4 regions of the Laedolimicola intestinihominis genome follow, and region 3 is predicted to be linked to each of the others. Evidence: predicted binding sites of a transcription regulator. Region 3 holds the regulator's gene; each other region holds the start of a gene.
What was found. The regulator Rex, encoded in region 3, represses fermentation and respiration genes when NADH is low (regulators of the CRP and FNR family bind a similar motif). The targets are predictions, from matches to a motif close to ATTGTTAANTANTTAACAAT.
Positions count from the first base shown of each region.

Region 1 (7,858 bases), on a different contig from region 3:
GGCGTACAGATGGGAGAAAAAGCCTTCGGCGCGGCGGCTGAGAAAGCGGAGGTCTGGCTGACCCTCCGGGCGGAGCGGGGCGCGGATCTGAAAAAATTGTGTCAAATGGTACTGACCCGTGCGGAAGAACTGGCGGCACAGGACGGCCTTATCCTGGAGACAGAGGAGCAGGACGTCTTCCCTGCCACAGAAAATGACAGCGCCTGCGCCAAAAAAGTATTAAAAGTCTGTGGCGGCCGCATCCTGCAGGAGCCCATGCGCTGGAGTGAGGACTTCGGCCATTACCTGAATCATTGCCGGGGGGCGTTCTTCGGCATCGGAGCAGGCGTGGAGCATCCGGGGCTTCACACAGAGACTTACGAGTACCCGGACGGGCTGCTTATGCGGACGGCGGAGAGCTTTTTAAAGCTCCTGTAAGATAGAAGGACAACATTCGGAGGAACAGAACGATGCTGATACGCTTATTTTCCTACATGAATCAATATAAAAGATACGCCGCCCTGGCGGTCGTCTGCATTATGACAGAGGGGGTATTTGAGCTGCTGGTACCGCTTATCATGGCCGACCTCATCGACGTGGGTGTGTCGAGCGGCGACCGGGCTTATATCTATATGAAGGGACTGCAGATGGTGGGCTGCGCACTGATCGCGCTGGTGCTGGGCGTGGGAAGCGCCCGGTTTGCGGCGCTGACCGGCCAGGGGCTGGGCGCGGAATTGAGAAAGGCTGAGTATGAGAAGCTCCAGGGCTATTCCTTTGCCAATATCGACCATTTCCGTTCGTCTTCCCTGGTGACCCGTCTCACCAGCGACGTGACCAATATTCAGAACGCAGTGTCCATGGGCATGCGCCCCTTCTGCCGTGGACCCATGATGCTGGTGGTGGCCACCGGCGTGGCATTTTCCATCAACCATACCCTGGCGTTGGTGTTCTTTGTGGCATTACCCATCCTGGCGGCAGCCCTGTTTACTATTACCATGAAGGTGCGGCCTTTGTATTCCCGGATGCAGACAGCTATCGACACCGTGAACCGGATCATCCAGGAAAACCTGACGGCGGTGCGTATCGTCAAGGCCTGTGTCCGGGGCGACTATGAAGTAGAAAAGTTTGAGGAAGGCAATCAGAATCTGCGTCAGGAATCCGAGACGGCCTTTCGGTTAGCCGCCCTGAACATGCCGGCCATGCAGTTCGTCATGTACGGCACAATTCTGGCGATTCTGCTTTTTGGCGGTTATCTGATTCAGAAGGGCAGTATGAAGGTGGGCGAGCTCACGGGATTTTTAAGCTATGTGCTGCAAATTCTGAATTCCCTGATGATGATTTCCAATGTATTTCTGTTGCTGACGCGCTCGATGGCGTCCGGCGCCAGAATTCTGGAGGTTATCGACGAAAAGGTGGATCTGACGGACGAAAAAGTCCGGAACATCGAAGTGGAACGCGGCAGCGTGGACTTTGAACATGTGTGGTTCAAGTATAAAAAAGAGGCGAAGGAATATGTGCTTTCGGACATTTCCTTCCATATAGAAGCGGGCCAGACCGTGGGCGTCATCGGACAGACCGGCGCGGCCAAGTCTACACTGGTGCAGCTGATCCCGAGACTTTATGACGCCACCGAAGGCGTGGTGAAGGTGGACGGCGTTCCGGTACAGGAGTATCCGATGGCACATCTTAGGGAGGCAATTGCCATGGTACTGCAGAAAAATACCCTGTTTTCCGGAAACCTCCTGGACAATCTGCGCTGGGGAAAGGAGGACGCTTCCATGGAAGAGATCGAGGAAGCCTGCCGCATCGCCTGCGTGGACGAGGTGTTGGAACGGCTGCCAGAGGGGTATGAGACCGAGATGGGTCAGGGCGGCGTCAATGTGTCCGGCGGCCAGAAGCAGCGGATCTGCATCGCCCGTGCGCTTTTGAAGAAACCGAAAATCCTGATTCTCGACGATTCCACCAGCGCTGTGGATACGGCTACAGAGGCGAAGATTCGGGAGCGCATGGGCGCGGCTCTGCCTGATATGACGAAAATCATCATCGGACAGCGGATTTCCTCTGTCCGGCACGCGGATCAGATTATCATTCTGGACGATGGGCGGGTCAGCGCCATCGGCACTCACGAGGAGCTGCTGGCCCGCAGTGAAATTTATCAACAGATATACGAATCTCAGAAGGAAGGAGTGGAGCTTTAATGGCACGGTATAGTTATGTGGGCTACAAGCGGCCTAAAAATACGAAAAATACCCTGAAGCATCTCCTTCATTATATGGGACTTCATAAATGGATGTTTCTGCTGGTGGGAGTTCTGGTGTGTATCAGCACCGGGGCCAGCGTCATGGGAACCTATCTCTTAAAGCCGGTCATCAACCGCTTTATCATGCCTGGGGATATGAAGGGTCTGGTCAGCGCGGTGGCAGCCATGGGCGTCATGTATTTCTGCGGCGCGCTTGCGACCCTGGCCTACAACCAGCTCATGATCAAATCGGCTCAGACTGTGGTGCAGGAGATTCGAAGCGACCTCTTTGCCCATGTGCAGACCCTGCCGTTACAGTATTTTGACGCCCATACCCACGGGGAGCTGATGAGCCGCTTCACCAATGATGTGGACACGGTGCAGGAGGCCATGAACAACAGCTTCGCCATGGCGATCCAGAGCTTTCTGACCCTGGTGGGCACCATTGTAATGATGATGGTTCTGAGCGTAAGGCTGTCTCTGATTGTTATGGTGTTTCTGGTTATGATGGGCATTTTTATCCGGACAAACAGTAAGCGGAGCCGGAAATATTATCAGCGGCAGCAGGCAGAGCTTGGCAAAATTAATGGCTTTGCGGAGGAAATGATGGCGGGTCAGAAGGTGGAGAAAATCTTCAATCATGAGAAAATCAATTTCGATATTTTCTGCGGTCTCAATGAAAATCTGCGGAAGGAGTCCACAGACGCCCTGACCTACACAGGTATGCAGGTGCCCACGGTGGTCAGCCTTTCCTATCTGAATTACGCGGTATCGGCCTGTGTGGGCGGTATCTTTACTCTGAACGGCTTTCTGGATATCGGAAGCCTGTCATCCTATCTGGTGTTTGTGCGCCAGAGCGCCCTGCCTATGAACCAGTTTACGGCCCAGATTAACCAGATTCTGACGGCTCTTGCCGGGGCAGAGCGGATCTTCGATCTGATGGAGGCCGAGCCTGAGGCGGACGAGGGCGATGTGACCCTCTGCAATGTATTGGAAGAAAATGGAACGCTCAAAGAAATCGCGGAGCACACCGGTCATTTCGCGTGGAAGCTTCCGGCGGAGGAGCCGGGCGGCAGGACGGAGCTGCGGAAACTCCGGGGTGATGTGAAATTCGACAATGTGGTCTTCGGCTATGTGCCGGGAAAGCATATTTTAAATGGGATCTCCCTGTATGCCAAGCCGGGTCAGAAGATTGCGTTCGTGGGCAGCACCGGAGCCGGGAAGACTACGATTATCAATCTGATTAACCGGTTTTATGAGATGGAATCCGGCACCATCACCTATGACGGCATCGACATTCGGCGGATTCGAAAAGATGATCTGCGCCATTCCCTGGCTATGGTTATCCAGGAGACGCATCTGTTTACCGGAACCATTGCCGATAATATCCGTTACGGAAAGCTCGACGCCACCGACGAGGAGGTGCGGGAGGCAGCCCGAATTGCCAATGCGGATTCCTTTATCCGGCGTCTTCCGGACGGCTATGACACCATGCTTTACAGCGACGGCAGCAATCTGTCCCAGGGGCAGCGGCAGCTCATCGCCATTGCCCGTGCGGCCATAGCGAAGCCGCCGGTGCTGATCCTCGACGAGGCCACCAGTTCCATCGATACCAGAACGGAGCGGCTCATCGAGAAGGGCATGGACGCTATTATGGATGGCCGGACGGTCTTTGTTATCGCCCACCGGCTTTCCACGGTCCGTAATTCCAAGGCTATCATGGTGCTGGAGAAGGGTGAAATCATCGAGCGGGGCGATCACGAAGCGCTGCTTGCGGACAAAGGAAGGTATTACCAGCTGTATACCGGACAGTTCGAACTGGAATAAATTGGGAGAAAGATAAATTGTATACAAACAGGATTTCCAAAATCTGGATGATGCAGAGGAAGGATATCCTGTTTTTTTACGATGTGGATATAGAAATAATCTTTTTCGTTCTGAAATTCCGGTAAAAAACAGAATTGTACTGAAAAAAAAACTGGAATATGGTTCTATTCTGCGCTAGAATAAAGTGAACATAAATATGGTGTTTTCGATACAAATTTAACAATATTGTCAAAAAAATCTCGAAATTGTTCTAAGATTGTCTATTTTTTATCTAAAGTTGTATATCAAATCCAAGTGTGATAAAGTAAATACGAGACAAATGCTACAAAAGCATGAAGGAAGGAAAAAGCATATGTTCAAGAAGACATTTAAGGGCGGCGTGCATCCGGACGACGGAAAGCGCTACGCCAAGGACGCGTCTTACCGTACCTATCTTCCCCAGGGCGAACTGGTATTTCCCATGAGTCAGCATATCGGAAAACCGGCGAAGCCTGTGGTAAAGAAGGGCGACATGGTGCTGGCAGGCCAGCTGCTCGGCGAAGCGGACGGCTTCGTATCGGCGAACATCGTCAGCTCCTGCTCCGGAACGGTAAAGGCTGTTGAGAACAGAAGAACAGCATCCGGTGCGAAGGTAATGTCCGTAGTGATCGAGAATGACGGACAGTACACATTGGCAGAAGGCATCGGCGCTGAGCGCGATTACAAGACACTTGGCAAAGAAGAAATTCTCGGAAGTGTACAGAAAGCAGGTATCGTGGGAATGGGAGGAGCCGGATTCCCGGTTCATGTGAAGCTCGCCCCGAAGAACGCGGATGAGATTCGTTATGTCATTGCGAATGGCGCGGAGTGTGAGCCTTATATTACCTGCGATGATCAGCTCATGCGCACAAGGAGCATGGAGCTGGCAGAAGGTATGCGGATTCTTCTGAAGCTGTTCCCGGCGGCAGAGGGTGTCTTCCTGATAGAGGATAATAAACCGGAAGCCATCGCAGCCATGGAAAAGGCCTGCGCAGGCGATGAGAAGCTAAAGGTTCACGCGGCGAAATGCAAGTACCCCCAGGGCGGCGAACGTTCTATTATCCAGGTCATCGCAGGTATTGATCTGAAGCTTGGCATGCTCCCGGCGGACGCGGGCTGCGTGGTAGACAATGTGGCGACCATGTACGCCATTTATCAGGCTGTATGCAAGTCTACACCATTGATGGAGCGTGGCTTTACCGTATCCGGCGATGCGGTCAAGGAGCCCTGTAACCTGATTGTGAAAATCGGAACAAATATGGCGGAGGTTCTGGAGGCTGCAGGCGGCATCCGGGATGGAAAGGAAGCGCAGAAGCTTTTAAGCGGCGGTCCGATGATGGGTATGGCGCTGGCTGATTTGAATGTGCCGATTTGCAAGAACAATAACGCGCTGACCGTGCTGGGGGAGGATCCGGTGGCGCTGGCAGACCAGCAGGAAACAGCGTGTCTGCGCTGTGGCCGCTGTATGAGAGTCTGTCCCTTGGGCCTGTCTCCCCAGGAGATGATGGATGCGGCCAAGAGAAGACGCTTTGTCCGCTATGAGAAGAAGCTGTATGGCCTGGAGTGTATCGCCTGCGGTTCCTGTACCTATGTCTGTCCGGCCAAGCGGCCCCTGATGCAGACCTTCAAGCAAACCAAGGCTGAGATTATGGCGAAGAAGAGAGCCGCGCAGGCGCAGCAGGGAGGTGCAAAGAAATGAGTAAACTGATGAATGTATCCTCCAGCCCCCATGTGCGGAGTAAGCTTACGACCAGACATGTCATGTGCGACGTGATTCTGGCCCTTCTTCCGGCGACGGTCATGGGCGTATACCATTTTGGAATTTCCGCGCTTGTGACGATTCTTACGTCTATTGCTGCGGCGGTTCTGACGGAGTTTTTATTTGATAAGGCAACCGGAAGAGAGAATACGATCACGGACTGCAGTGCCATTGTCACAGGACTTCTCCTGGCGCTCTGCCTTCCGAACGGCGTTCCCCTTTACATACCGGTTCTCGGAAGCGTATTTGCGATTCTGTTTACCAAATGCTGCTTCGGCGGTCTGGGCCATAATTTTATGAACCCGGCCCTGTCCGGACGCTGCTTTCTGCTGATTTCCTTTGCAGGCGTTATGTCCACCTATACGGTAGACGGTGTCAGCAGCGCAACACCGCTGGCAGATCTGGCGTCAGGCAATGCGGTGAACCTGGTACAGACCTTCCTGGGAGCTAATAACGGCGTTATCGGCTGTTCCACAGCAGGACTCCTGCTTGGCGGAATTTATCTGCTGATCGTAGGCGGCATTACCTGGGAGATTCCGGTGTCTGTGCTGGTATCCTTTACCGCATTTATTGCTCTGTTCGGCGGTCAAGGCTTTGATGTGCAGTACCTGCTTATGCAGCTGGCTGGCGGCGGTATTGTGATGGGAGCCTTCTTCATGGCGACCGACCCGGTTACCTGCCCTCTGGGGTCCGGCGGACAGCTGCTCTACGGCGTGGTGCTCGGTATTCTGGCGGCGTTATTCCGTGTATTCGGAAGTTCCGCGGATTCTGTAAGCTATGCCATCATCATCTGCAATATGTTTGTTCCGCTCATTGACGAGATTTCCATTCCGACGCCATTCGGTTACCGGAAGAAGAAAGTGGGCGGAAAGAAGATTCCGGCCGCAGCCATTGCGCTCTGCGTCATTACCCTGATTGCGGGCGTGGCTTTAAGCGGTGTATACAAGCTGACCGAGGGCAGGATCGCCGAGCAAAAGCTGGCGGAAAAGGCAGCTTCTTATCAGGAGGTCTGCCCGGACGCAGTAGAGTTCGCTTATGACGATGCAATTACTGCTAAGGTGGATGCTCTGAACGGTGAAGTATACGGAACTGATTTCGGTAAGGCTTATATCAATGAAGTAATCGTAGGAAAAGACGCTTCCGGCAATGTGGCAGGCTATGTCATCAGCGCTGCCAGCGGCGACGGTATGGACGGCAATATTACGATGTCTGTAGGCATCGCTTCAGACGGAACCGTAACCGGTATTTCTTTTACGGTCCTGAACGAGACCGCAGGTCTGGGCTCTCTGGTAGGAGAGGATGCTTTCAAGAGCCAGTTTGACGGTGTGAAGACGGATAAATTCACGCTGTTCAAGTCCGGCGGAGCAAGCGCGCCCGGCGAGATCAACGGCGTATCCGGCGCAACCATTTCCTCCAGTGCCGTAGTCAATGCGGTGAATGCTGCGGTAGACTTCTTTGAAAATGATATACAGGGAGGGAATTAAGCGATGAAACCTTGTACAGAACGCATCTATAATGGTGTAATAAAAGAAAATCCCACTCTGGTTCTGATGCTCGGCATGTGCCCCACACTGGCGGTTACCACCTCCTGCATGAACGGATTCGGAATGGGCGTATCCACGCTGGTGGTACTGGTGATGTCCAATCTGGTCATCTCCGCGCTTCGGAAGGTGATACCGGATGCGGTACGTCTGCCGGCTTATATCGTCATCGTAGCTTCACTGGTTACCGTAGTGGAGCTTCTGATGGAGGCTTATGTGCCTGACATCTATGACGCGCTGGGAATCTACATTCCCCTGATCGTAGTAAACTGTATCATTCTGGGCCGTGCGGAGGCTTATGCTTCCAAAAATCCGCCTCTTCTGTCCGCCATGGACGGACTTGGCATGGGTCTCGGATTTACAATTTCCCTTTCTGTCATCGGACTTATCCGTGAGCTTCTGGGTGCAGGTACCGTATTCGGCATGCAGGTGATGCCGTCCGCTTATAAGCCTATTGCTATTTTCATCAAGGCTCCGGGCGCGTTCCTGGTACTG
Region 1 is NZ_JBBMFE010000021.1:32,745-40,602, forward strand. Features, by position in the region: gene WMO29_RS15940 (M20 metallopeptidase family protein) at 1-417, shown strand, start outside; gene WMO29_RS15945 (ABC transporter ATP-binding protein) at 450-2,177, shown strand; gene WMO29_RS15950 (ABC transporter ATP-binding protein) at 2,177-4,045, shown strand; gene rsxC (electron transport complex subunit RsxC) at 4,398-5,762, shown strand; partial or broken gene WMO29_RS15960 (RnfABCDGE type electron transport complex subunit D) at 5,759-6,679, shown strand; gene WMO29_RS15965 (RnfABCDGE type electron transport complex subunit G) at 6,683-7,306, shown strand; gene rsxE (electron transport complex subunit RsxE) at 7,310-7,858, shown strand, end outside.
Region 1: a site for Rex is predicted at 4,250-4,269, ahead of rsxC (electron transport complex subunit RsxC). Genes of this name have one in related genera too.

Region 2 (7,858 bases), on a different contig from region 3:
TGTGGATTCAATAAGATAAGGGGCCTTTATAGCAGCCCCTTATCTTAATCGGTATCATTTTAATTGTCTTCCGGAATAATAACTGCGGCAATAATATAGACCAACAGCCCTGTACCGCAGCTTCCGAGTGACAGCAGTACCCACAGAAGCCGAATCAGCGTAGGATCCATATTAAAATACTCACCGATGCCTCCGCAGACGCCGCAAATCATCTTATTTTCATTAGAACGTAATAACTTTTTCGGTCCCATATAAAAACCTCCATTATCTGTCTCTTTATCGAATGTAATACTTATAATTCAGAACCATGATGTTTCGTTTCGGATTCCCGATTCCGATGCTGTGCCCCGTCAAACTGCAGGGATATTTCTCCAATGCCACAGTCAGCGCTGATGGTGTGTGGCGCGCCATTATCTACGGAATGCTCCGAAGATAAGCCGGAATAGCTGGAACCACCGATATCAATGGAACCAATGCCGCACTCCAGTTCATAATTATAATCCGGTTCTTCACCGGCAACCATGATGGCAAGCGAACCGGTGCCGCACTCCAGTTCCAGCTCAGAACCATCAAAATATCCGATGGTCAATTCCCCTACACCCACATCAATAGACGCATCCTCTGATGCCAGCAGCGTATCAATGCTTCCTGATCCGGCTCCCATATCCAGGGAAAACTCCCGGGCCTGCAGCTTTCCGGCAGTCAGTTCGGCAGCGCCGAGATCCAAATCCATATCGTCAAACATCCGATCCGGAAGCAGAATCTGAAGTTCCAGGGCAGTATTTCCGTTCGGACGGTCATCCTCCAGAATTAATGTATCGCTATCTCGAACAGATTCTTTGAAATATTTTCCGGCGTTCCGCGTTTTTATGGAAATAAGATTGTATTCCGAGGTGCCAATGGAAACGGATGCATTCGTTACATCCAATTCCAGCTTGCGGATAGTGGAATCATAAGTGCGCTCAGCAGAATCGCCGCCGGAGCCGTTTCTGTCATGTTCCCGGATCCCGGCAAAAGAAGAGGCGGGAACATGGAGATTCTGTGCAAGCTGACTTGGCTTTGCTCCAAACAGGAAACCAACGCCGACGCCGACAATTCCCAGTACTGTCAGTACCGCGGCTGCAATAAGAGAAATTTTTGTAAAACGCTTCATCGAATCACACCTGCCTTTCGAAAAGGAAGCCTAACCAGATTGACAAGCCCCTGTACCAGTACCGGCACTACTTTAAGGGCAATCCATAACAGTGCCAGCGACAGCAGAATGCCAAGAGCTGTCAGCAGGCAGCCGGCGCCTGCGGTAGCGATTCCCAGGACCGGTGCTGTAAAGAGCTGAATGAGCCCCACGCCGATGACAAAGATTCCGGCAACGAAAATGACAATTCCGGAAACCAGAACAGCTGCCACAGTCAGAAGCGCTGCCAGGAGGACGCAGAAAAGAACTGCCAGAAGGCCAAAGCCAACCGGAATCACAAAGGGACCAAGCACAATGCACAAAAGCACAATGGCCAGCAGCTTCCACAGATTCCGTTCCTTTTTCGGAGCGGTTTTCCCGGCGCTCTCGGAATCTATGAAAGAGGAGGCGGCAGGTGCAGCCCCATTTCCGTCAAAACGCGTATCCCGGTAGCCCTGCTCGGAAAACTCCGAAGCGTCGTCGGACAGTCCGGCTTTGATTTTCCGGGCCACCTGCTCCGGGCTTCCAAGCTCTGTCAGAATCCGGGCTTCCTCCTCAGGTCCCGCGTCGTCAAAATAATCATTATAATACTGAAGGGCTTCCTCCCGCTCATTTTTAGAAATATCTGAGAGCAAATCCTGAAGCTGCTTCATAAATTCCGTTCTTGTCATGTCTTCTCACTCCCCGCAAACAAATTGGAAATCCTGATGGAATAAATTGTCCACTCGTTCCTGTACAGATTCAACTGCGCCGTTCCGGCCTCTGTAATCCGGTAATAGCGGCGGTTCCGTCCACCGAATTCCATATCGTAGGTCTCCAGACAGCCATCCTTCTGAAGCCGTCGGAGGACCGGATACAGTGTTGATTCGGAAATGTCGATGGCCTGCCGGACGTCCTGGGTAATCTTGTACCCGTAGGTGCCCTGGGCTTCATGGGATACAACCGCCAGCACAATTGCGTCCAGGAGAGCGGCTCCTGTGTTAAAAACCATGTGATCCACTCCTTATTTTATGCTGTAATAAGATATAATATTATACATCATATAGTATTATCGGATGCCTATACTATACGTTATATAATATTATCTTGTCAATAGGATTCATAAAAACTTAATAATTGGAGAAAAGGCTTTATTTGACAGGCTGTAAACCTACACTTTATAATAGAGAAAACAGAGGAAACCCCCTACGGGGATACCTGGATGCGCTGAAAACATGCGCAAACAGAGGAAAGGGCGGAGTGTATGAAACCATTTATCATGACGGCTGATAAGGCCATGAAGAAACTGAAGGACGGCAATAAAAAGTACCTGGACTCCGAGACCGGAAAGGGCAATATCTCCAAAGCGCTACGCTTGTATACCAAAGAGCACGGCCAGCATCCCTACGCGATCGTTGTCACCTGTTCCGATTCGCGGGTGATTCCCGAAAGCATCTTCTCGGCAGGCATCGGCGACCTGTTTGTGATTCGGGTAGCCGGAAATGTCATCGACGACCATCAGCTGGGCAGCATTGAATATGCAGCCAGCCATCTGGGAAGTCCTCTTATCGTCGTGCTGGGCCACACCTGTTGCGGCGCGGTGGACGCGGCGATTCATCACGATCCGGAAGGCTATATCAAGTTCATTACCGACGAGATTAAGCTGGCCATCGGCGACGAGAAGGATGATTTCAAAGCCTGCTGTCTGAATGTCCGGCGCAGTATGGCGCTCATTGAGCACAGCCTGGATATCGCGAAAATGGAAGAGAAAGGAATGCAGGTGGTCGGCGCGGTTTACCACATCGAGGATGGCCGGGTAGAATTCCTTTAGAGAAATCTGTAAAAAATTAAAAAAGAAGAAAGAGTCTAAAAGAACTGTGAAAGCCATTGACATTGACAGGATGCATGGTAAGATTAAATACTAAGCAGCATTGTGAGGAAAATGAATTCGCGAAGCCGTGAAGCATAAAGGAGTGAGCGAATGTTCGGATATATAGAATGTAATCGTTCGAAGCTTTCAAAGGAAGAGCAGGAGCGCTACCAGAGCGTCTACTGTGGACTCTGCAGAAATTTGAAAATGAGATATGGGGAACTGGAGCGGATGAGCTTAAGCTACGATATGACTTTTGTGATTCTGTTCCTTTCTTCTTTGTATGAGCCGAAAGAGAAGACGACGGATTTCCGCTGCGGCATCCATCCGTTGCGGCCCCGCAGCGGCGTGGAGAACCGTTTTACGGAATACGCGGCGGATATGACCGTGGCCCTGGCTTATTATAAGGCACTGGATGACTGGAAGGATGAAAAAAAGGCCGGAAAACGCTGGTATGGTGATAAGCTGAAAAAGGCCTATGACGAAGTGGAAAAGGCTTACCCCCGTCAGTGCAAGGCCATCACAGACAGTCTCCAGGAGCTGGATTTCATCGAGCAGGCGCCGGGCGCCAATGCAGATCAGGCCATCAACTGTTCCGGCAAGATGCTCTCGGAGCTCTTTGTGTACGAGGAGGATTTCTGGAGCAACAGTCTCAGGGTCTTCGGCTACGAGCTGGGTCGCTTCATCTATCTGATGGATGCGACTATGGATTATAAAAAGGACATGAAAACGGGTAACTATAACCCTCTTTTTGAGATGAAGAAAAAACCGGAAGAGATGGAACCGGTGTTGGGGCTTCCGTTGGGTAATGCCATGGAGGTCTTTGAAAAGCTGCCGCTGGTGCAGGACGAACACCTGCTCCGTGATATCCTCTACGGTGGCATCTGGCAGCAGTATTACGCGAAAATACGTGGAAAGGAGAAAACGGATGGTTGACGATCCATACAGAGTACTTGGGGTGTCCCGGGACGCCACCAGGGAAGAGATAAAAAAAGCCTATCGTCAGAAGGCAAAATTATACCATCCTGATCTTCATCCGGACGATCCGCAGGCAGCGGAGAAAATGAACGAGCTTAACGAGGCCTACGATATGCTGAATAACCCGGAGAAATACCGGAGACAGCAGCAGAGCTATGGCGGCTATGGGCAGAGCAGTTATGGCGGAGCAGGCAGTTACGGGCAGAATCCTTTTGGAAATGGTCCCTTTGGCAGCGGTCCGTATGGAAATAGTGGAAATGGCACTTATGGCAGCGGCCCTTACGGCGGTTTTGGAAGCTTCGAGGATTTCTTCGGTTTCTGGGGGATGCGCATGGGACCGGAGCGCCCCCGGCAGGTCTGCACCGACAGCGAAACCATGCGTCAGGCCATAGACTTCATCAATATGGGAAAATACCAGTTCGCGGATTCGGTGCTGAACGGTATGCCCGGCGCTGAGCGGAACGCCCGATGGTACTATTTAAGCTCCCTGGCCAACTATGGTCTGAATAATCAGATGCTGGCGGTGGCACAGATTCAGAAAGCATTGCAGTTAGAGCCGAATAACCCGCTTTATCAGCGGACACTCCAGAGCTTCCGTTATGCGGAAAATGTATACAGCCAGAACAGTCAGTCCTATCAGCGGCAGGCGGAAGGCATGGATAAGCTGTGCAGAAGCTTCTGTCTGGCGCAGCTGTTCTGTATGTTCTGCAGATGCTAAGCAGAGTGTGAAAATAAAAGAGATTCGTTCTTTCCATATATAATAATAGAAGAACGCCTCTCTTTTTTTAATGCTTAGAAAACTGAAATCAAATATAAATAGAATCAAAGAATCGGCGTGGCAGGTGAAATTTTAAACTTGGAACGCCAGAGGCTTTATTACAGCTTCACAAAAATAGCTTCATGATGCACCGCCGGCAGAAACTTCTCCAGCATATCCTCCGTCTTCATCCGCAGACTGGACGTATTGATGCAGGGATGGCAGCCAAATTCCTCATGGGCGGCCACGTCCTCATCGATGATGAGCTGTACCTGATTGTGCGGGTCATTCATCAAGGCCATAACCGTGGCGGATCCCGGCGTCACATTCAGCAGTTTCTCCATATACTCCGCCGGGGCAAAGGAGAGGCGGGAAGAACCGATCTGTTTGGACAGGTCTTTGGTCTTGAACTGCTTATCCCCGGGCATCAGCAGCAGGTAGAATTTCGTTTTTTGGGCGTTGCAGAGCACCAGATTTTTACAGATCTCAATACCGAGAAGCTGATCCACGCCCTGACATTCCTCGATGGTCATGGCTACTTCATGATCCACACGGGTGTAGGGAATCCGAAGTTCATCCAGCAGGTCATAGACAGCCATTTCCTTTTCCAGACGGCCCTCCGGGCTGACGGGACGGCCGGTGTAAACCTGCGGGTCAATATAAATGCTACTCATAATGATTCCTCCTTTGAACTTTTAAATATTACAGAGGCTTCGAATGGGCATCCCATGAAACATAATCTGGAATGTAAAAGAAACCTTAGCATTTAGACAGAAACACAGCGGCCGGAACCTCCAGCCGCCATTGACTTTGTAAAAAGCTATTTAGTTTCCCAGCGTCCGCTTGCGCCGCAGGGCAGCACCAGCCCGGATGCGGTTACGGGCAGCCCCACCTCCTGGGAATCGACAGTACCGTGAAACTTCTTCAGCTCTGTGGCAATCATATAGGTCAGTACTGCCGGAGCCAACCCGGTGGTATAGGAATTCACCAGGAAAAACAGCGGCTCATCGCTTAAAAGCTGCGCGCACAGGCGAATCAGCGGATGGATCGCCTCTTCAATTTTCCAGATTTCTCCTTTTGGTCCTCTGCCGTAGGAGGGGGGATCCATGATAATGCCGTCGTAATGGTTGCCGCGGCGGATTTCCCGCTCCACGAATTTTACACAGTCATCTACAATCCAGCGGATAGGAGCCTCGCCCAGTCCGGAAGAACGGGCGTTTTCCTTTGCCCAGCCTACCATGCCCTTGGAAGCGTCCACATGGGTGACAGAAGCTCCGGAGGCAGCGGCGGCCAGTGTGGCTCCGCCGGTGTAGGCGAAGAGATTCAGTACCTTTACGGGACGTCCGGCATTGCGGATTTTTTCACCGAACCAGTCCCAGTTGGCAGCCTGCTCGGGGAAGAGGCCTGTATGCTTGAAGCTGAAGGGCTTCAGATTGAATGTTAAGGTATTCTTGCCCTGGCAGAGGGGATACTGGATGGTCCATTGCTCCGGCAGGTCGAAGAATTCCCACTCGCCGCCGCCCTTTTTGCTGCGGTGGTAATGGCCGTTCATGCGCTTCCAGCCAGGCAGCTTTCGCTCCGTATCCCAGATAACCTGGGGATCCGGACGCACCAGCAGATAGTCGCCCCAGCGTTCCAGCTTTTCTCCTTTCGAAGTATCCAGTATCTCATAATCGGTCCAGTTATCTGCGATCCACATGACAATCTCCTTTGGTCTTTAAAAATAAGCGGAAAATACTGTCCACCACCATGATGGACAGGGCGATCATTCCCGCCACAATCAGTGTCTGAATAATATAATAGGAAGTCATTCCGTCGGAACGGATGACAGAGTGGGCGATGCGGAACATGCCCGCGCCCGGCACCAGCGGTAAGATGCCCGGGATGACGAAAATCGTGACCGGAGCCTTCAGGACCCTTGCGAAAATCTGGCCGCAGAGGGAGACGAGACAGCCGGACAGAAAGGTGGACATGGCCACAGACAGATTGATTCCGATGAGAAACAGATAGATCCACCAGCCCACCGCGCCGGTGAAACCGGCCCAGATGATATATTTGCGCGGTACGTGCAGCAGAAAAGAAAAGGCCACAACGGAAAAAAACGCGCCGATAACCTGTATCAGCATAAAAGCCTCCTTACTGAATGAAACGAAGTCCGATGACAATACCCATAGCTACAGAGGCGGCGACCACAAAGGCCTCCATCATCCGGGCGGAGCCGGAGATATAATCCCCGTGCAGGGTGTCAAAGACCGCGTTGGTGATGGCTACGCCGGGAACCAGGGGCATGATGGCCGCGATGATGATGGAATCCAGGTTCCCTATAATAGGAAGAAACTTCAGAAGTCCGCCTGCGAACAGTGAGATTACCACGGCGCTCAGCAGGATTCCGAAGAAGGCGGGCAGCTTCATGCGGTTGCACAGATACAGGCAGATGGCCATGAAAAATCCGGCCACGCCCGCCACAAAGGCCTCCTGCCAGGTTCCGCCGTAGGTCAGTGCAAAGGCCGCGGCCACGCCCGCGTTGGCCAGCAGAAAGGCCTGGGGAGGGTGCGGTTCCTTTTTCAGCTTTTTTATCTGCCGGAAGGCTTCCTTCAGTTCCAGCTCCCCGCTGCAGAGTCCTCTGGAAATACTGTTAATTTCGTCGATGATACTCAGGTTCGTGCCACGGCTGTGAATCCGGCGGGTCACCGTCATGGACTGGATGGACGGGTCGTCCAGAGTGACCAGAAAGCCGGTCACCATCACGAAAGCTTCGGCGGTCTTCAGCCCCGACAGCTCCAGCATCCGCTGCATGGTATCCTCCACCCGGTAGGTCTCAGCCCCGTTGGCCAGCATCAGCTCCCCCGCCATGACGGCGGTGTCGAGCAAAAGTTTGTAATCCATTTGTCTGATTTCCTTATACCTGATTTTGTATTGAGAATAATCTATGCCCATTATACCTATGTAAGAGAAGCGGGTCAAGGAAAGTATGGATAGAAAGAGAAATAATTCCTGTTTCCGAAGGGACAGGCTGAATTACCGGAAGATAAAAATGGAAAAATCTTGACAGATATAGAGAAATCAAGTAAAATAAACGGGCATAGTGTTGTCAGTCGCGTAC
Region 2 is NZ_JBBMFE010000002.1:320,786-328,643, reverse strand. Features, by position in the region: gene WMO29_RS03965 (PspC domain-containing protein) at 60-251, opposite strand; gene WMO29_RS03960 (hypothetical protein) at 293-1,153, opposite strand; gene WMO29_RS03955 (DUF1700 domain-containing protein) at 1,150-1,842, opposite strand; gene WMO29_RS03950 (PadR family transcriptional regulator) at 1,839-2,162, opposite strand; gene WMO29_RS03945 (carbonic anhydrase) at 2,415-2,981, shown strand; gene WMO29_RS03940 (DUF5685 family protein) at 3,132-3,956, shown strand; gene WMO29_RS03935 (DnaJ domain-containing protein) at 3,949-4,716, shown strand; gene WMO29_RS03930 (prolyl-tRNA synthetase associated domain-containing protein) at 4,875-5,429, opposite strand; gene WMO29_RS03925 (class I SAM-dependent methyltransferase) at 5,576-6,454, opposite strand; gene WMO29_RS03920 (threonine/serine exporter family protein) at 6,438-6,881, opposite strand; gene WMO29_RS03915 (threonine/serine exporter family protein) at 6,892-7,641, opposite strand; cobalamin riboswitch at 7,822-7,858, shown strand, end outside.
Region 2: a site for Rex is predicted at 2,269-2,288, ahead of WMO29_RS03945 (carbonic anhydrase). Genes of this name have one in related genera too.

Region 3 (7,858 bases):
TAAAAAAATACATAAGGTCTTTCCTCTCAAGTATTTCCAAAATTTTCGTGTCTATACGCCGGCTTTTTCAGGCGTAGAAATCGTGAATCTCAGACACCTGCCCGTGCCGCAGATAAATCCGCGGAACGCGCTGGGACAAATCACAGACAAATTCGTAGTTAAACCGCCCGGACAGCTCCGCCAGTTCATCCACGGACAGAACCGCTTCTCCGTTTTTGCCAAACATGGTCACTTCCATGCCCGGAACTGCTTCCGGAATCTCCGTCACATCTACCATCATCTGATCCATACAGACTCTGCCGCAGATAGGCGCCCGCTTACCAGCGATCAGTACCACGCCCTTATTGGACAGGCTTCTCGGATACCCGTCCGCATAGCCCACAGGGACGGTAGCAATCCGGCGCGCAGAATCAGCCGTATAAATGCCGCCATAGCTTACTTCCGTTCCGGGCGCGATGGTCTTTACATGTACAATATGACTTTTCATCTCCATCGCCGGTCTCAGGGGAACCAGCTCCTTCTTCACCTCGTCGGAAGGATACAGACCGTATACCGTAATACCAGCCCGTACCATATCCAGATTTACCTCCGGCAAATCAATGATGCCGGCGCTGTTGGAGCAGTGATGAATCTGAAATTTCACGCCGGCTGCCTCACAGGCTTCCCGGAACGCGCAGTACCGGGCAAGCTGCTTCTCGGTAGCCGCTTTATCCAGCTCGTCAGATTTGGCAAAATGGGTAAACAGCCCCTCCATCCTGATGCCCGGAAGCTTACTGATAGCGCAGACATCCTGCACGCTCTCTTTGGTATCCGCAAATCCAATCCGGCTCATACCGGTATCTACTTTAATATGAACACTCACTTCTTTTTGCTGTCGAACTGCTTCCGCAGACAGTTCCTTCGCCATATCCAGGCGAAATACTGTGGGGCGGATATCCAGGCGCACCAGCTCCTCATAATCCTCCGGAAATACGTACCCCAGAATCAGGATTGGCTTTTGAATGCCATTTCTTCGAAGCTCTGCAGCTTCTTCAATGGTCGCTGCCGCAAAGCCCCACAGATAATCCTTCTTTTCTATCATTCTAGCAATGGGCGCTGCTCCATGTCCATACCCGTTGGCCTTCACTACAGCCGCAATTCTTGTTTTTTCTTTCAGGTTTGCCTTCATAGCCTCAAAATTATCTTCTATGGCATCTAAATCCACATAAGCCGCCACGCGCTTATATCCTTTCACGTCTGACACTCCTCACTATCCTTAATATACTATGCGTTTACATGCAAAAGGGAGCCAAAAGCTCCCTTTTATCATACTTCACTCCGATACTCCGTCAGGAACGGGGATGCTCTTTCTCATACCGTGTAATATTGTAAGAAAGCTGCATCAGGCTCTCTGACAAATGAACATTCTCTACCAGGACGTCCGACGGAACATCCAGATCGATATGGGCGAAATTCCAGATAGCCTTGATTCCATACTGAACCAGAAGCTTCGTCATCTCCTCTGCCTTGGACTTTGGCAGTGTCAATGCCGCAATCTGAATATCTTCATCCTTGATGAAGCTCTCCAGATCCTCCAGCATGTGAATCTGGATGCCCCGGACGCTTAAGCCCTTTAAAATAGGATTTACATCAAAAATGCCTTTTATGTAGAAACCGCGTTTTTCAAAATCCACATAATTGGCCAGAGCCTGTCCCAGATTACCACCGCCGATGATGATCATGTTATGTTTCTTGTCAAGGCCCAGAATCTTGCCGATTTCCTCATACAGATATTTGACATTGTATCCGTACCCCTGCTGCCCAAAACCGCCAAAGTTGTTCAGATCCTGCCGGATCTGTGACGCCGTGACACTCATCCGTTTACTCAGCTCGCCGGAGGAAATACGTTCTACTCCATTTTCCATCAGTTCTCCGAGATAGCGATAATAGCGCGGCAGCCGCTTGATAACTGCTTTTGAGATCTCTCTCTCTTCCATAATATTCTGCACATCCCTCAATAAATCTTTCAAAACTGTTTTTATTATAATCGAAAAGCAAATTTTTTGTCAATCTTTTTACTGGATTCTTCTGAAAGAATCGTAGATTTTATCTTGTTCAATCCTGTATTTTTCGCTATAATAGACTTCATGTGACATTCAACAACGAAAAACAGAGGTGTTTTTATGATATTAGCATGTCAAAATATAAACAAAGCCTTCGGAACCGACGTGATTCTGAAAAACGCGTCCTTCCACATGGAGGATCGGGAAAAAGCCGCCGTGGTCGGTATCAACGGCGCAGGCAAATCCACCCTCTTAAAAATCATCATCGGGGAAATGGAAGCAGACTCCGGCGAGGTGGTTCTGGCAAAAGGCAAAACCATCGGCTATCTGGCACAGCATCAGGATCTGAACAGTGATCATACCATTTACCAGGAGCTGCTGACGGTCAAGCAGGACGTTATCGATCTGGAGACCCGTATCCGGGAGATCGAAGCGCAGATGAAGGAGCTGTCCGGCACTGCGCTGGATATGGCGCTGGAGCAGTATACCCGCATGAACCATGAATTTGAACTTAAAAACGGCTACGCCTATAAGAGCGAGGTGGTCGGCGTCCTGAAGGGACTGGGGTTTGAAGAGGAAGAGTTCGAGAAGCATGTCAACAAGCTGTCCGGCGGTCAGAAGACCCGCGTATCTTTAGGCAAGCTTCTGCTCTCCCATCCGGATCTCATTATGCTGGACGAGCCCACCAACCACCTGGACATGAATTCCATCGCCTGGCTGGAAACCTTTCTTTTGAACTACGACGGCGCGGTTCTGGTGGTTGCCCATGACCGGTATTTTCTGAACCGGATCGCCACGAAGATTATCGAGATTGACGCCGGCGAGGTGACCACCTTCCAGGGCAATTACTCCGACTATGCCGCGAAGAAATCACAGCTTCGGGAAGCCCGCATGCATGCCTGGCTGAATCAGCAGCGGGAAATCAAACATCAGGAAGAGGTCATCCAAAAACTGAAATCCTTTAACCGGGAAAAATCCATCAAACGGGCTGAAAGCCGCGAAAAAATGCTGGACAAGATGGATATACTGGAGAAACCCACGGAAGTCCGCTCTGAGATGCATATCACCCTGGAGCCAAAGGTAGTCAGCGGAAATGACGTGCTGACCGTAGAGGGTCTTTCCAAATCCTTTGGCAGCCAGACCCTCTTCACGGATCTGAATTTCGACGTTAAGCGCGGCGAACGGGTAGCTCTTATCGGCAACAATGGAACCGGAAAAACTACAATATTAAAGATTCTGAATGGATTACTGGAAGCTGACAGCGGTTCCTTTACCTTGGGCTCCAAGGTTCATATCGGTTATTACGATCAGGAGCATCACGTGCTGCACCCGGAAAAGACACTGTTTGAAGAGATTTCCGACGCTTACCCGGATCTGGACAATACAACGATTCGAAGCACCCTGGCCGCTTTTCTTTTCACCGGCGACGATGTGTTCAAACGAATCTCGGAGCTCTCCGGCGGCGAACGGGGACGTGTCTCTCTGGCGAAGCTGATGCTCTCCGAGGCCAATTTTCTGATTCTTGACGAGCCCACCAACCATCTGGACATCGTCTCCAAGGAGATTCTGGAGCAGGCCCTGAACCGCTACACCGGCACCGTGCTTTATGTCTCCCATGACCGTTATTTTATCAATACAACCGCCACACGGATCCTCGATCTGACCGGCGGACAGTTAGTCAATTATATCGGCAATTACGATTATTATCTAGAAAAGCATGATATTCTGACGCCGAAGACGCAGAACCCGGAGCTTCCGGAGGCCAAAGCGGCAGAACCGGAATCTGCAGGAAAACTGGACTGGAAACAGCAGAAAGAGGAACAGGCACGTCAGAGGAAACGGGAAAATGATTTCAAAAAGACGGAAGCGGAAATCTTCGACCTGGAGACCCGGGACGGCGAAATCGATCAGCTTCTGACTCAGGAATCCGTCTACACGAATGTGGCGGAATGCATGAAACTTCACAAAGAAAAGGAGGCCATTGCGGCCCGTCTTGAAATTCTATACGAACAATGGGAAGCGCTGGCTCAATGATTGGCCAGCGCTTCATTAAATTCGGCTAAATTGTCTTCTGTCACATACATGCCGAAGCCCTGATCTTCCAGGCTCTCATCCGTCACCCCGTTAAAGATGCGGTCGATAATCATATCTCCCACCACTTCTGTATAATGACTGGATTCATAAAAATAGTTCTTATCCATGGTCACGGCATTTTCCCCGCTGAAGTTATAAAAGCTCCCCGCTGCTCCGGCCAGCCATCCCAGGTACTGATCGTAACCGAAATGCTTGGACTCCTGATAGGTCCGGTAATAAAGCGGATTGGTAAACACAATCAGGTTAATCCCATACTCTTCGCACAATTCCCGAATCCGCCGGATGTCCAGAAGCGAATCAGCCATATAATCGGTATAATAATCGTCCCAGTAGGGCACATCGTCCTTGAAGGTTCCGCCAAGAGACGGATCCCGGAGCGTACTTCCGCTCCGATAATAGCGTTCCACATAATCCGGATCGGTCACTTCATGATTTCGAATCACATCCAAGGACAGCAGAACGCCCTTAATGCTAAGGTATTTTCCATAAAATCCCAGTCTATCTGTCCTCGGATAGGGGATCCGGTAAAACTGATTCTGATGCAGGGACGGATCCACGAAGGCGGAAATATTATCCACGCCGATCATGACATTTTTCGGAATGATTCCATTGGCAATCATCTCCTGCAGGTTCTCCAGATGCTCCGCCGGCAGTCCTTCTGAATAGGACATATTGTACCATTTTCCATCTGGAATTTTTTCTGTGTCCACAAAGCCAGTCCGGGAGGAACCGAACAGGAATGAATCAAACTTGTCCGGATTATGCAGGATGTACTGCATTTTAATGTAATTGCTGTTGGGCTCTACCCCATTATCCCGGATTTTCTGCCAATGAAAAACATTGTAAGGATCCACCGCCATGGGAATGGCCAGCTCCAGAATCAGGATAAAAATCACAAACGGCGCAATTTTACGTAAAAATCGTCTCATAGATGTCCTCATTAAAACTGAAAGTATACAAAACTGTACTCGCCCAGCTGACGACTGTAAAGCACGACAAAAATCAGGGCGAAATAAAATGTATAGCGCACCGGCTTACCAAAACGGCCAAACCACTGACATACATCTTCCCTAAGCGCAATATAATCGTGCGCCATAAGCAGCACCACCCAGAACAGCACCAGCTTCAGTTCGTTGCTCTGAATCAGCCCGGCTTTTTTGAAGGCCACGTAACATTCCTTCACATAACTCAAAGGATGGGTAATGCCGTCAAAGAGATGGGTCAGAATATAAATTGCGTCTGACATGGTATTTGCCCGGAAAAACAGCCAGGCCAGGGTCACAAAGGCAAAAGTCAGAAGTACTCGGAACCTGTTTTTTCCCTCTTTTCCGGGTGGGAAATACTGATTCCAGATCCGTTCGAATATCTGCGCCGCGCCGTGAAGTCCGCCCCAGATCACAAAAGTCCAGCTGGCCCCGTGCCAGAGACCGCTTACCAGAAAGGTCACAAGCAGATTCCGGTACGTCTTCCATTTTCCGGCACGGCTGCCGCCCAGCGGAATATATACATAATCCCGGAACCAGGTGGACAGAGAAATATGCCATCTGGCCCAAAACTCTTTCACAGAAGCCGCGAAATAAGGGCTCTTGAAATTATTGACCAGATCAATGTCAAAAAGACAGGCCACCCCCCGGGCAATATCCGAATAACCGGAAAAATCACAGTAAACCTGGAAGGCATAAAAAAGTGTCGCCACGCCAAGAGCCAGACCTGTAAAACTTGTCACCTGATTGTATACAATATCCACGCTGGAGGAAAGCACATCCGCAATGGCAATTTTCTTAAAATAGCCCCATGCAATCAGCTTGGCACCCCGGATAGCCTTGTCATACTCAAAATGATGTTCTTCCTCTATCTGCGGCATCAGATGCTCCGCCCGTTCAATGGGACCGGCCAGCAGAAGCGGAAAAAAGGACACAAAGGCCGCGTATTTTCCAAAATGGCGGCAGGCCTTCGTCTTTCCCTTATAGACGTCGATCACATATCCAAGCGTCTGGAAAGTATAGAACGAGATACCTACCGGAAGCACCAGCTTCAGCGTCACCGGGCTCATGGAAATCGATGCACGCGCCAGAAGCGCTGTCACAGAACTGCTCAGGAAATTAAAGTATTTGAAAAAGAACAAAAGACCGAGGCAGACCAGCAGGGCCAGACCCATACATAGCTTCTTTTTCTTCTGTTCTTCTGTTTTCTCAATCACGAGTGCCGTTCCGTAAGAGACTGCCGTAGTCAGCAGAATCAGCAAAATGTATTTCGCGTTGGCGCTCATATAAAAGTAGTAACTGGATACCAGCAGGACGCCCCACCTGTGTTTCGGGGGCGTCAGCCAGTAAATCACAAATACAATAGGCAAAAATATATAAAATGCATTGGAATTAAACAGCATTTAAAAGTTCCTCTAAGGTCTTTCGGATCTCTTTGATAAAATCACCGCTGGAAAGCACCGTCGGATTCGGAAGGGTCGTAATTAGCGCCAAATCTTTGGTCATTTTTCCGTTTTCAATGGTTGCAATGGAAGCCTGCTCCAGTTTATCCGCAAACTCTGTCAGGGCCGGGTTCTGATCCAGCTCTCCGCGCTTTCTTAAGGCGCCGGACCATGCGAAGATGGTCGCCATGGAATTGGTAGAGGTCTCCTCGCCCTTCAAATGCTTGTAATAATGGCGCTGTACGGTTCCGTGTGCCGCCTCATATTCGTAATATCCATGCGGAGATACCAGCACAGAGGTCATCATAGCCAATGAGCCAAAGGCAGTGGCAATCAAATCACTCATGACGTCGCCGTCATAATTCTTGCAGGCCCAGATATAACCACCCTCGGACTTGATCACACGGGCTACCGCGTCATCGATCAGCGTATAAAAATAGGTAATGCCCAGTTTCTCAAACTGTTCTTTATATTCCTTCTCATAAATCTCCTGGAAGGTATCTTTGAAGAAATGATCATATTTCTTGGAAATCGTATCCTTGGTGGCAAACCACAAATCCTGCCTCTGGGAAACCGCGTAGGAAAAGCAGCTTCTGGCAAAGCTTTCGATGGAGCTCTCCAGATTGTGCATGCCCTGTACCACGCCGCCCTCTTTGAAGTCATGGATAGTCTCGCGCAGCTCGGTTCCATCCTCACCGGTAAATACAAGCTCACATTTTCCGGGACCCGGAATCCGCATTTCCGCAGCCTTGTATACATCACCATAAGCATGACGTGCAACGGTAATTGGCTTCTTCCAGTTTTTTACATATGGTTCGATGCCCTTTACGATAATCGGAACCCGGAATACTGTTCCGTCAAGAATCGCCCGGATGGTACCATTGGGACTCTTCCACATCTGTTTTAAATCGTACTCCTCCATGCGAGCCGCATTAGGGGTAATGGTCGCACATTTCACCGCCACACCGTACTTTTTGGTAGCTTCTGCAGCGTCCACAGTCACCTGATCGTCCGTCGCGTTCCGGTGTTCCAGTCCCAGGTCATAATATTCGGTCTTTAAATCAACAAATGGAAGAAGAAGCTCATCCTTAATCATCTTCCAGAGAATCCGTGTCATCTCATCTCCGTCCATCTCTACCAGCGGAGTTGTCATCTTAATTTTTTCCATCGTAGGTCCTCCTAGGGTTTGCGTTTTTCCGCGCTTTGTTCTTTATTATAGACGATTCCCCCTGGGACTGCAAGTTCAAAATCGTCCCAGCGCCGCAAATGCCTGATAGAGATTCAAGGAACCGTAGCC
Region 3 is NZ_JBBMFE010000013.1:81,674-89,531, forward strand. Features, by position in the region: gene alr (alanine racemase) at 68-1,234, opposite strand; gene WMO29_RS13040 (redox-sensing transcriptional repressor Rex) at 1,329-1,976, opposite strand; gene abc-f (ribosomal protection-like ABC-F family protein) at 2,163-4,076, shown strand; gene WMO29_RS13050 (hypothetical protein) at 4,070-5,065, opposite strand; gene WMO29_RS13055 (MBOAT family O-acyltransferase) at 5,077-6,522, opposite strand; gene WMO29_RS13060 (NADP-dependent isocitrate dehydrogenase) at 6,512-7,729, opposite strand; gene WMO29_RS13065 (S8 family peptidase) at 7,805-7,858, opposite strand, start outside.

Region 4 (7,858 bases), on a different contig from region 3:
TTCATAAGAAGCTCCTTTTCCAAAAAAATTTCCTGTAAATGAAGGATTACTTATAGGATAGGGGGCAGGGGAAGGAAAGTCAAGAAAAGAAACGACGAAAGAGAAGCAAGATCATATTATATGGAAAAATCCATGTAAGATGGTCTTTTTTGTATGCTTAAATATAGAAAATACAGGAGGAAATCACAATGAAACGATTGATTACAGAAGATTATAATGTGCATTGTGAGCTGACATATAAGATAGAACATAATTCTGACACAGGCTCAAAGTAAATAATCTGGTTTTTTCCACGGTTCCATGGTATGATAAGAAATAACACCATGGAACCATTTGGATTATGAGGTACTCAAAATATGGAATTATATCATGCAAGTAAAGAGATTGTTCGATATCCGGAGATAAGGAAAGCAAGGTATACCAAAGATTTTTCGTGGGGATTTTATTGCACGAATAATATACAACAGGCTGTGAGATGGGCGAATCGAGGACCGGGTGAACCAGTCATTAATTACTATAAGTATGAGCCGAATGAAAAACTGAAGATTCGGAAGTTCCCGGAGATCTCAGATGAATGGCTGGACTTTATTGCTGCATGCCGAAGTGGAAAAACGCATGATTACGATATTGTAGAAGGACCGATGGCAAATGATACTGTGTGGAATTATGTAAATGATTATCTTTCGGGACGAATTAACAGAAAGCAGTTCTGGGTTTTGGCAGAGTTTAAATATCCGACGCATCAGATAAGCTTTCATACGTTATCTGCACTTGATTGTCTGACATTTATAACCAGCGAGGTACTCTATGACTGAAAAAGAACGTAACGATTATTTCTATGTCTGTGCTCTAATCGAATATATTGGGCGAGAAACCAGGAATCACCGGGGAGATATTGTCCGGGCCATTGGGATAAAAGGAATAGAAAAACTGCTTCGGGATGCGGAAGTGAACCATTGTCTCAGCTTTGAGCAGGTCAGCGACGAGGTAATTTCCTATTACGGGATAGAGCAGGGAGATTTTGATACCCTATCCGGCTGCAAATACTCGGTTCCCAGTTATCTGGATATCGGGAAACTCTACAGTATTATGGTAGAAGACTGCGCAGAGCCGGGGAAAGAAGCGGAAGAACTGATGAAGATATTTTCTTCCTTTATCAGCGACGCCATATCGAATTTTAATTCGGACCTATATTATCAGAATCCGGATTATCTGGAGTGGTCTTATCGGGAAGGAAAACTGCTGGATTAATTCTGAATGAGATTGATAAAAAAATAACGTTAAAATATTGACAATCAAATGCCGGAGCATTATAATACTCTTTGGAAAGATAACAGATCAACGCTGCAGGCCGTATGGTGATGCTGCTATCTGGTAACTATAAAATGGAAAGCAATCATATGACAGGAGGATTTTATCATGGCAAAGATTTTGACAAGTCCCGGCAAGTATGTACAGGGAGCAGGCGAACTGAAGAAGCTTGGTACCTACGCAAAGACCTATGGAAAGAAGGCTCTGGTGCTGGTGACAGCGTCCGGCCATAAGAGACTGGGAACGACTCTGGAGACTGCGTTCCGGGATTCCGGCTGCGAACCGGTTCTGGATTATTTCAACGGAGAGTGCAGCAAGACAGAGATCAACCGTCTGATGGAGATAATGAAGAAGAACGGCTGCGACCTGGTGATTGGCGTCGGCGGCGGTAAGATTCTGGATACAGCCAAGGCGGTAGCTTATTATGAGAAGGCGCCGGTGCTGATCTGCCCGACCATCGCGTCCACAGACGCTCCCTGCAGCGCGCTGTCCGTTATTTATACAGACGCAGGGGTATTTGAGGAGTATCTGTTCCTTCCGGCGAACCCGAATATGGTCCTGATGGATACGGAAATCATCGCCAAGTCCCCGGTTCGTCTGACCGTGTCCGGTATGGGCGACGCGCTGGCGACGTATTTTGAGGCGCGTGCCTGCAAGACCAGCGGGGCAATGACCTGCGCGGGCGGCAAGGTGACGGGAGCGGCGATGGCTCTGGCTAAGCTGTGCTTTGATACCCTGATGGATGAGGGTGTAAAGGCGAAGCTGGCTCTGGAAGCGGGAGCCTGCACCGAGGCAGTGGAGAAGGTGATCGAGGCCAATACTCTGCTCAGCGGCATCGGCTTCGAGAGCGGCGGTCTGGCCGGAGCTCATGCTATCCACAACGGCTTTACCGTTCTGGAGGAGTGTCATCACATGTACCATGGCGAGAAGGTTGCCTTCGGCACCATTACCCAGCTGGTTCTGGAGAATATTCCGGCGGACGAGCTGGAGGATATCATCAACTGGTGTATCGAGCTGGGCCTGCCTGTGACCCTGAAGGAGCTTGGAATTGAGAATCCCACGAAGGAGAAGCTGATGGCGGTTGCCGAAGCTGCCTGCGCGGAAAATGATACGCTGCACAATATGCCCTTTGAAGTAACGCCGGAGTCCGTTTACGCGGCTATCCTCGCTGCAGACCGGTACGGAAAATATTTCCTCGGCGAAGCATAAAACCAAAAACATTTCGCACCCCGGCGCCCCTGACCGAAAAAGCAGAGACGCCGGGATTTTTTCTGCGCATTTTTATAAGAAAACCACCAAATTATCAATTAGAATAAGTAATAACCGTCCCCCGATCCGCCCTTGCATTTCAAAAAATCATGGTTTATACTTTTGTACGTACTAAATGAGAAAATTCCGACGGCCTTATCTGACCGTCATCCGTACAGAAAAGCATCTTTATAAGAAAAGCACAGGACGGAGGTACCCCATGAACAGAGAACAAATCCATGAACAATACGAAGAGGACGAGAAGCTCCGTGAGGAATGCGGCGTGTTCGGAATCTATGATTTCGACGGCAACGACGTGGCTTCTACGATTTATTACGGCTTATTTGCCCTGCAGCACAGAGGACAGGAGAGCTGCGGCATCGCGGTCAGCGATACGAACGGCCCCAAAGGCGTGGTAAAAAGCCATAAAGGCATGGGCCTGGTAAATGAGGTCTTTGCGCCGGAACAGTTAAGCGCCCTGAAGGGCGATATCGGCGTAGGACATACCCGCTATTCCACGGCGGGCAGCAGTACCAGAGAGAACGCCCAGCCGCTGGTATTAAATTATGTGAAAGGAACCTTAGGGTTAGCCCACAACGGCAACCTGGTCAACGCGCCGGAGCTCCGCCGGGAGCTGGAATACACCGGAGCTATTTTTCAGACCACCATTGATTCCGAGGTCATTGCCTACCATATCGCCAGAGAGCGAATCCACACGGGGAGCGTTGAGGAAGCAGTTTCCCGGGCTATGGATAAGATCAAGGGAGCCTATTCCCTGATTGTCATGTCCCCCAGAAAGCTCATCGGAGCCAGAGACCCCTACGGCTTCCGTCCCTTATGCATCGGCAAGCGTGACAACGCTTACATCCTGGCCAGTGAGACCTGCGCCCTGGATACCATCGGCGCCACCTTTGTGCGGGACGTGGAGCCCGGCGAGATTGTGACCATTACGCCGGGAAAGGGCGTCGAATCTGACCGGAGCCATTGCCTGCCCAAGGATCAGGAGGCCCGCTGTATCTTTGAATATATTTATTTCGCCCGGCCGGATACCCATTTCGACGGCGTCAGCGTCTATCAGGCGCGGATTCGCTCGGGAAGATTCCTGGCCATGGACAGCCCGGTGGAGGCCGACCTGGTGGTGGGCGTACCCGAGTCAGGCAATGCGGCGGCCTTAGGGTATTCCCTGCAGTCCGGGATTCCCTACGGAACCGCTTTTGTAAAGAACGGCTATGTGGGACGGACCTTTATCAAGCCGGGGCAGAGCAGCCGGGAATCCAGCGTCCGGGTAAAGCTGAATGTGCTCCGGGAGGCGGTGAACGGGAAACGGGTTATCATGATCGATGATTCCATTGTCCGGGGTACCACCAGCGACCGGATCGTGAAGATGCTCCGGGAGGCGGGAGCCCGGGAGGTCCATATGCGCGTCAGCTCTCCGCCCTTTCTGCACCCCTGCTACTTCGGTACGGACGTGCCGGCAGAGGATCAGCTGATTGCCCACAACCGGACGGTGGAGGAGGTATGTGAACTCATCGGAGCCGATTCCCTGGCCTATCTGCGGGAGGAGCGTCTGGGTGAGATGGTCGAGGGGCTTGGACACTGTACGGCCTGCTTTACCGGAAAGTATCCCATTGCGCCGCCTACTGAGGATATCCGGGGCAGCTTTGAAAAATAAGAAAAATAAGCCCGGAAAATAAGATTGTGATATGGCGGGAAATATAGTAAAATAAATGGAAAAACAAAGAGGAGAGAAAACATGAGTACAGACAGATACGTAAGCCCCTTATCCGAGCGCTACGCAAGCAAGGAGATGCAGTACATCTTTTCCCCGGATAAGAAATTCCGCACCTGGAGAAAGCTGTGGATCGCCCTGGCTGAAACCGAGAAGGAGCTGGGATTGCCCATCACCCAGGAGCAGATCGACGAACTGAAGGCCCATCAGGACGACATCAACTACGACGTGGCAAAGGCCCGTGAGAAAGAGGTACGCCACGACGTCATGTCCCACGTATACGCATACGGCTGCCAGTGTCCGAAGGCAAAGGGCATCATCCATCTGGGCGCTACGTCCTGCTATGTGGGCGACAATACAGACATCATCGTCATGACCGAGGCCCTGAAGCTGGTTCATAAGAAGCTGGTCAACGTGTTAAATGAGCTGGCAGCTTTTGCTGATAAGTATAAGGATCTGCCGACCCTGGCGTTTACCCATTTCCAGCCGGCCCAGCCCACCACCGTGGGAAAGAGAGCGACCCTGTGGATGCAGGAATTCTGCCTGGACCTGGAGGATCTGGAGCACGTGATTTCCACCATGAAGCTTCTTGGATCCAAGGGAACCACCGGCACCCAGGCCAGCTTCAAGGAGCTGTTTGAGGGCGACGAAGAGAAAATCAATAAAATCGATCCGATGATCGCGGAGAAGATGGGCTTCAGGGAGTGCTACCCGGTATCCGGCCAGACCTACTCCCGTAAGGTGGACACCCGTGTCCTGAACGTGCTGGCAGGCATTGCAGCCAGCGCCCACAAGATGTCCAACGACATCCGCCTTCTGCAGCATCTGAAGGAAGTGGAAGAGCCCTTCGAGAAATCCCAGATCGGTTCCTCCGCCATGGCATACAAACGCAACCCCATGCGCAGCGAGCGAATCGCTTCCCTGTCCCGCTACGTGATCGTGGACGCCCTGAACCCGGCCATCACCAGCGCCACCCAGTGGTTTGAGCGTACCCTGGACGACTCCGCCAATAAGCGTCTGTCCATTCCGGAAGGCTTCCTGGCCATCGACGGCATCCTGGATCTGTGCCTGAACGTGGTAGACGGCCTGGTGGTATACCCGAAGGTGATCCGCAAGCACATGATGGCAGAGCTTCCCTTCATGGCCACCGAGAACATCATGATGGACGCGGTCAAGGCAGGCGGCGATCGCCAGGAGCTGCATGAGCGTATCCGTGAGCTTTCCATGGAAGCAGGAAAGAATGTGAAGGTAAACGGCGAAGAGAATAACCTGCTGGAGCTGATTGCCGCAGACCCGGCCTTCGGCCTTTCCCTGGAGGATCTGAAGAAGACTATGGAGCCCTCCCGCTATGTGGGACGCGCCCCGGAGCAGGTAGACGCGTTCCTGGGACAGGTGGTAAAGCCGATTCTGGAGAAATACAGCGATATTCTCGGAGAAAAAGCAGAAATTAACGTATAAACCCCTTGCATTTATGGAAAAAGTGTGCTACATTGTAATAGAATAAATAGCGCGGCCGACAAAGAGTGAACGAAAGTTCACTCTTTGTTTTTGAAATAAAAAACACGACCGCCCAGGGAAAGGAAGACTATGACAAAGAGAGAAGAGTACGAACAGAAGACAGAGAAGCTTCTCATGCCCATCATGGAAGCCAACGGCTTCGAGCTGGTGGATGTGGAGTATGTAAAAGAAGCCGGTAACTGGTATCTGCGGGCTTACATCGATAAGCCGGGCGGAATCACGGTGGATGACTGCGAGGTAGTCAACCGGGAGCTGGGCGATCTGCTGGATCGGGACGATTTCATCGACGATTCCTACATTCTGGAGGTCAGTTCCCCGGGCCTTGGCCGACCGCTGAAAAAAGAACGTGATTTTATCCGGAGCAAGGGCGAAGAAGTGGAGATCCGCACCTACCGCATGGTAGACAGGCAGAAGGAATTCCGCGGCGTATTAAAAGCCTGGGATAAGGACACGGTAACCATTGAGACAGAGGACGGACAGGAACAGATATTTGACAGAGACAACATTGCGCTGATTCGTCTGGCGTTTGATTTTTAATAGAAGAGTGAAAAACTAGGAGGAAAGAAAAGAATGAACACAGAACTGCTGGAAGCTCTGGAGCTTTTGGAGAAAGAAAAGGATATCAGCAAGGAGACCATGCTGGAGGCCATCGAGAACTCTCTGCTGAAAGCCTGTGAGGCGCACTTTGGCAAGGCCGACAATATTAAGGTCAATATCGACCCGGTTACCTGCCAGTTCTCCGTACTTGCGGAGAAGAAGGTCGTAGAGCAGGTAGAGGATGATGTGACCGAGATCAGCCTGTCCAACGCGAAGATGATCGACCCCAAGTACGAGGTGGGTGACATTGTGAATGTGGAAGTAAAATCCAAGGAATTCGGACGTATCGCCACACAGAATGCCAAGAACATCATCCTGCAGAAGATCCGCGAGGAAGAGAGAAAATCTCTGTTTAACCAGTATTACGGCATGGAGAAAGAGGTTGTGACCGGCGTCGTACAGAGATACCTGGGCCGCAATGTCAGCGTAAACCTGGGTAAGGTAGACGCCATCCTCAATGAAAACGAGATGGTAAAGGGTGAGGTATTCAAGCCCACCGAGCGTATCAAGGTATATATCCTGGAAGTAAAGGATACCAATAAGGGACCGCGTATCCTGCTGTCCAGAACCCATCCGGAGCTGGTAAAGCGCCTGTTTGAGTCCGAGGTAACCGAGGTCCGGGACGGCATTGTGGAGATCAAGTGCATCGCCCGTGAGGCAGGCTCCAGAACGAAGATCGCCGTATGGTCCAACGATCCGGACGTGGATCCGGTAGGCGCCTGCGTCGGTATGAACGGCGCCCGTGTCAACGCGATTGTAAATGAACTGCGCGGCGAGAAGATCGACATCATCAACTGGAATGAGAATCCGGCCCTGCTGATTGAGAACGCCTTAAGCCCGGCCAAGGTGATCGCGGTCCTGGCTGATCCGGAGGATAAGACAGCCAAGGTTGTGGTTCCCGATTATCAGCTGTCCCTGGCCATCGGTAAGGAAGGCCAGAATGCGAGACTGGCAGCAAGGCTCACCGGCTTCAAGATTGACATCAAGAGCGAGACCCAGGCAAGAGAAATCGAGGGCTGGTTGGACGTAGACGAGGAGTACGAGGAGTACGAGGACTTCGAGGAGTATAAGGAGTCCCAGGCTTACGAGGAAGCGCAGGCCGCAGAAGCAGCTGAGACAGAGACAGAGGAAGAGAGTCAGGATGAATAAAAAAGTACCGATGCGCCAGTGCGTGGGCTGTCAGGAAATGAAAAGCAAGAAAGAGATGCTGAGAGTCCTTAAGACAGCGGAGGATGAAATTGTGCTGGACGCCACAGGCCGGAAGAACGGTCGGGGCGCGTATCTTTGTTTTTCCAAGGAATGTCTTGCAAAAGCCCGGAAGAACAAAGGCCTGGAGCGTTCCCTGAAGATGGCCATTCCTTCAGCAGTGTACGACAGCCTGGAAAAGGAGTTGGATGAGCTTGGCACAGAATAGAGTATTATCCCTGATAGGCCTGGCCCAGAAGGCAGGAAAGA
Region 4 is NZ_JBBMFE010000003.1:288,889-296,746, reverse strand. Features, by position in the region: gene WMO29_RS05675 (Gfo/Idh/MocA family protein) at 1-5, opposite strand, end outside; gene WMO29_RS05670 (DUF3990 domain-containing protein) at 357-815, shown strand; gene WMO29_RS05665 (hypothetical protein) at 808-1,251, shown strand; gene WMO29_RS05660 (glycerol dehydrogenase) at 1,420-2,520, shown strand; gene purF (amidophosphoribosyltransferase) at 2,780-4,231, shown strand; gene purB (adenylosuccinate lyase) at 4,313-5,746, shown strand; gene WMO29_RS05645 (ribosome maturation factor RimP) at 5,876-6,343, shown strand; gene nusA (transcription termination factor NusA) at 6,377-7,552, shown strand; gene rnpM (RNase P modulator RnpM) at 7,545-7,817, shown strand; gene WMO29_RS05630 (L7Ae/L30e/S12e/Gadd45 family ribosomal protein) at 7,798-7,858, shown strand, end outside.
Region 4: a site for Rex is predicted at 1,277-1,296, ahead of WMO29_RS05660 (glycerol dehydrogenase). Genes of this name have one in related genera too.